2 regions of the Micromonospora sp. ZG13 genome follow, and region 2 is predicted to be linked to the other one. Evidence: riboswitches for the same ligand, from Rfam matches in the RefSeq annotation. Region 2 holds a riboswitch; the other holds the start of a gene.
The links. A riboswitch is a leader RNA that binds a small molecule or an ion and turns the genes downstream of it on or off. The one in region 2 is predicted to bind thiamine pyrophosphate.

Region 1 (2,379 bases), on a different contig from region 2:
CTGCCGGTTCACAGCAGCACCGCCCCGGTCGCGGCGGCCACCGCGACGGCCACCGCGAAGGTGGTCGGGGCGAACCGCAGCGCGAACCGCCGGCCGAAGACCCCGGCCTGCATCGAGATGAGCTTGAGGTCGACCATCGGCCCCACCACCAGGAAGACCAGTCGGGAGGTCAGCGAGAACTGCGACAGCGAGGCGGCGACGAAGGCGTCGGCCTCGGAGCAGAGGGAGAGCAGCACGGCGAGCGCGGCCAGCGCGAGCACCGACAGCACCGGCTCGTCGGCGAGGGTCTGCAACCAGCGCTCCGGCACCACGACGTTGATCGTGGCGGCGGCCGCCGCACCGATGACCAGGAAGCCACCGGCATGCGTCACGTCGTGCCGGACCGCCCCCCAGAACGCCCGCCCGCGCGAGCCGTCCGCCAACTCCGGCCGGCGCGGCAGCCGGATCCAGTCGGCCCGGCCGAGGCGCAGCCACAGCCAGCCCATGGCCATCGCGACGAGCAGGCTCGCGACCGCCCGGCCGAGGACCATCGCCGGGTCGTCGGGGAAGGCCACGGCGGTGGCGGTCAGCACGATCGGGTTGATCGCCGGGGCCGCGAGCAGGAACGCCAGGGCGGCGGCCGGGGTGACCCCGCGCCGGATCAGCGACCCGGCGATCGGCACCGCCCCGCACTCGCAGCCGGGCAGCACCACTCCGGCCGCGCTCGCCACCGGCACCGCGAGCGCGGGATGACGCGGCAGTGCCCGGGCCCAGAACGACCGGGGCACGAAGACCGCGATCACCGCGGAGAGCAGCACCCCGAAGACGAGGAACGGCACGGCCTGCACCATGACCGAGACGAAGACGGTGGTCCAGGTCTGCAACCGGGGCGCCGACAGGGCCCGGGCGAACGGGTCGCGGAAGACGACCAGCAGGATCAGCAGGCCGGCGAGCACCTCCACCGACCCGATCCGCCGCTCCGGGCCGCGCGGCGCCGGCTTCTGCTCGCGTACGCCCGGGGCGGCCACGCCCACCGCGCCCGGGTGCGGCCCGTCCGGCGCGCGGCGCTCAGCCTCGGATGTCACGTACGTGTCCCTCTGCCGGGTTTCCCAGTGGCCGCCCGAGAGTACCGGGCCGGGATGGACGGCGTCGATCGAACGCGCTGGTGAGCTGGGGAAAGATCACTTTGCTGGTTGATCTTCAAAGGTGTTAGCGTCGGCGCGACAACTTCACATCCGACAGGGGAGCGCACAGCGCTGAGAGTGCGGGCACCGCCCGCAGACCCTCGAACCTGATCTGGGTAATGCCAGCGCAGGGAGTTCGGTCGACCTCCAGCCGCGTCGACGTCCGACACGTTCGGGCGCGGCGTGCGTCTTCTCCTGGTTCTCGTTCGGGACTGGGAGCAATCATGCGAGACAACAACACCGCCACCCGGTGGCGTACGGTCGACGTCGTCGTCGCCGCGGTGATCGCGGTGGCCTTCGGCGTCATCTTCTGGGCCTGGGGCCTGCTGTGGCGGGCCGTCGACCCGGCCTTCGCGTTCTTCCCCGCCGGCCAGGCGATCATGTACGGCGTCTGGCTGATCCCGGCCGTCCTCGGCGGCCTGGTGATCCGCAAGCCCGGCGCGGCGCTCTTCTGCGAGGCGGTGGCGGCGACGGTCTCGGCGCTGCTCGGCTCCGAGTGGGGCGGCATCACCATCGTCCAGGGCCTGATCCAGGGGCTCGGCGCCGAACTGGCCTTCGCCGCGTTCCGGTACCGCTCGTTCCGGCTGCCCACCGCGCTGATCGCCGGTGCGCTGACCGGCCTCGGCGCGGCGCTGTTCGACTTCTTCGTCTGGAACAGCGAGTACGCGCTGGGCAGCTACCGCATCCCGTACGCCCTGCTCACCATCGCCAGCGCCACGATCGTCGCGGGTGCCGGCGGCTGGGCCCTGACCCGCGCCCTGGCCACCACGGGCGCCCTGGACCGCTTCCCCGCCGCCCGCGACCGCACCCTGATCTGACAGGCCCGACGGAAGCGCGTTGATCATGAGGTTGACGGCGATGTGGATCTCCGTGAGCGCCGCCAACCTCATGATCGACGCCACGGGGCGGGACGGGAGGGGGACGGCGTGGGGGCGGTGACGCTGCGCGGGTTCGGGTGGCGGCACGCCGGGCGGCGGGCGTGGGCCGTACGCGGGGTCGATCTGCGCGTCGAGGCCGGCGAGCGGGTGCTGCTGCTCGGACCCTCCGGGGCCGGCAAGAGCACCCTGCTCGCCGCGCTGGCCGGGCTGCTGCCCGAGGACTCGGGCGAGCAGGAGGGCACCGTCGAGATCGACGGGCTCGACCCCCGCAAGGGCCGCGAACGGGTGGGCATCGTCTTCCAGGACCCGGAAAGCCAGCTCGTGATGGCCCGCAGCGG
Region 2 (2,379 bases):
CGCCGGCGCCACCACGCCGGAGCAGGTACGCGCCAACGCGGAGGCGGGCACCTGGCAGCCCACCGACGAGGACCTCGACGCCCTGCGCGCGATCTTCTGACGGGACGCGCCGGCCCTGCCTCGTCCGGGAGCGGTGCGCCACCAGTCACCCGCAGACCCGCCCGCCCGCCGATGATGCTGATGCTGGCGCCAGGGGCGGGGGCGCAGCCGCTACCGCGTGCCTGTCAGTGGAACGTCATGGGTGTCAAGGAGTGGCGGAGGCACCCATGGTGTTCCACCGGGCCGGGCGACCGACCACCCCGGCCTACCGGCCGAGCACCGGTCCGGCTGGCTGGCCGATCGGCCGGCCGCCCCGTGGCGTGGCGTCGGTGGGTCAGGCGGAGGTGTGGCGCTCGCGGAGGGCCTGGCTCACCAGGGCGGCGGTGCGGGCCCGGTGTCGGAGCACGTCGTCGGCGGTGAAGCGGAGGACGATCCAGCCGGCCGCGCGCAGCGCGTCCAGCCGGGCGACGTCCTGACGGAAGTGGGCGCGCTCCCGGTGGTGGTCACCGTCGTACTCGACCGCGACGCGCAGGGTCGGCCACGCCAGGTCGACCCGGTGGTGACGGGCAGGCCGCCGAAGCGCGTACGGTCGGAATCCGGCACCACGGATCGGGTCACCCGGAGACGCGGGTGGAGGCGCATCCGTGCGGCGCGCGGCAGCAGGACGGTGACCGGCGCGTCCCGGGCCAGCAGGTCGACGCCCCACAGGTACGCGGCGCTGCGGCCGGCGATCGCCCGCCGATCGGCAGCGCCAGTGCGACCGCGTCGCACCACATGCGGTGGTCGTCGGCGCGGTAGCCGTCGCGGTGCACGTGAACGTCGGGGAGGAACCGCCGCCAGGACGGCCCGCGCAGCATCGTCCAGGTCAGAAGGCCGTCGGCGATCGCGGTGCTGGCCCGGAACGGCAGGAAGGCCAGGCGGGGCGGCACCCGGGCGGCGGAGGGCATCCGGACAGCATCGCGTGACGGGACGGTCACGCGCCGCCCCGTCCCTCGGGTTCGGGCGGTCGGTGTGAAATCCGCAGCTCGACCTTGGCGGATCCGGCGATCCGTCGTACGGTGACACCCGCAAGTGACCCACGGGAGCCCGGTACACCGGGCTGAGAGGGGGGCTGTGAGCCCCCGACCGTCGAACCTGATCCGGGTAATGCCGGCGCAGGGAGGAGTGTTGCCGTGCCGTCCCTCGGACGACTGCATCTCATCACCGACACCCGCCCCGGGCGGGATCCGCTCGCCGTGCTGCGGGCCGCCCTTCCGGTGGCCCGCGCGGAACTGGTCGTGCAGGTCCGGGTGACCGACGACGCCACCGACCGGGAGGCGTACGACCTGGCCCGCCGGGTCGTCGCGCTCTGCGCCCGGTACGACGCCACCTGCCTGGTGAACGACCGGCTGCACGTGGCGCTGGCGGTGGGCGCCGCCGGTGGGCACGTCGGCGCGGACGACCTGCCGGTCGGGGCGGCCCGCCGGGTGCTCGGCGCGACGGCGGTGCTCGGCGCCACCGCCCGCGAGCCGGGTACGGCGGCCGAGGCGGTCGCCGCCGGAGCCAGCTACCTGGGCGTTGGCCCCTGCAACGCCACCAGCACCAAGGATGGGCTGCCGGCACCGATCGGCCCGGCCGGGGTACGCGCCGTCGCCGCCGCCGTGGACGTGCCGGTCGTCGCGATCGGCGGGGTGACCGCCGCCGACGTGCCCGCGCTGCTGACGGCCGGGGCGTACGGGGTGGCGGTGGTGGGGGCGCTCTCCGGGGCTGCCGATCCGGCCCGGGCGACGGCGGAACTGCTGGGAGCCCTGGGGTGCTGAACCGGCCGGACGTCGCCGTGCTGGGGGCGGGACCGGTCGGGCTGGCGATCGCCTGGCGCTGCGCGCAGCGCGGACTGCGGGTCGTCGTGCACGATCCCGCCCCGGGCTCCGGCGCGTCCCACGTCGCCGCCGGGATGCTCGCCCCGGTCGCGGAGGCGTACTTCGGCGAGCACGAGCTGACCGGGCTGCTGACCGCCTCCGCCGCCCGTTGGCCGGCGTTCGCCGCCGAGCTGACGGCCGCCACCGGCGTGGACGTCGGCTACCGCAGCGAGGGCACGCTGATGGTCGGGCTGACCGCCGACGACCTGGCCGAGGCGCGCCGGCTGTGGGCGTACCAGCAGGGGATCGGGCTGCCGGTGACGCCGCTGCGCCCGTCGGCGCTGCGGGACCGCGAGCCGGCGCTGGCCCCCCGGGTGCGCGGCGGGGCGTTCGCCGCCACCGACCACCAGGTCGACCCGCGCCGGCTGGTGCCGGCGCTGCGCGTGGCCGCCGAGCGGGCCGGCGCCGCGCTGGTGCCCGCCGCCGTGCGTGCCCTGTCCGA

Region 1: it holds a riboswitch for thiamine pyrophosphate, as region 2 does, so the genes downstream of both, AC5L34_RS27560 (ECF transporter S component) here and thiE (thiamine phosphate synthase) in region 2, are expected to answer to the same signal.

Annotation. Positions count from the first base shown of each region.
Region 1 is NZ_JCADBQ010000021.1:82,478-84,856, reverse strand. It holds gene AC5L34_RS27570 (TIGR03943 family putative permease subunit) at 1-12, opposite strand, end outside; gene AC5L34_RS27565 (permease) at 9-1,007, opposite strand; TPP riboswitch at 1,210-1,315, shown strand; gene AC5L34_RS27560 (ECF transporter S component) at 1,388-1,981, shown strand; gene AC5L34_RS27555 (ABC transporter ATP-binding protein) at 2,090-2,379, shown strand, end outside.
Region 2 is NZ_JCADBQ010000001.1:407,602-409,980, reverse strand. It holds gene AC5L34_RS01895 (aldo/keto reductase) at 1-100, shown strand, start outside; gene AC5L34_RS01890 (endonuclease domain-containing protein) at 374-745, opposite strand; gene AC5L34_RS01885 (hypothetical protein) at 654-986, opposite strand; TPP riboswitch at 1,109-1,217, shown strand; gene thiE (thiamine phosphate synthase) at 1,212-1,838, shown strand; gene thiO (glycine oxidase ThiO) at 1,832-2,379, shown strand, end outside.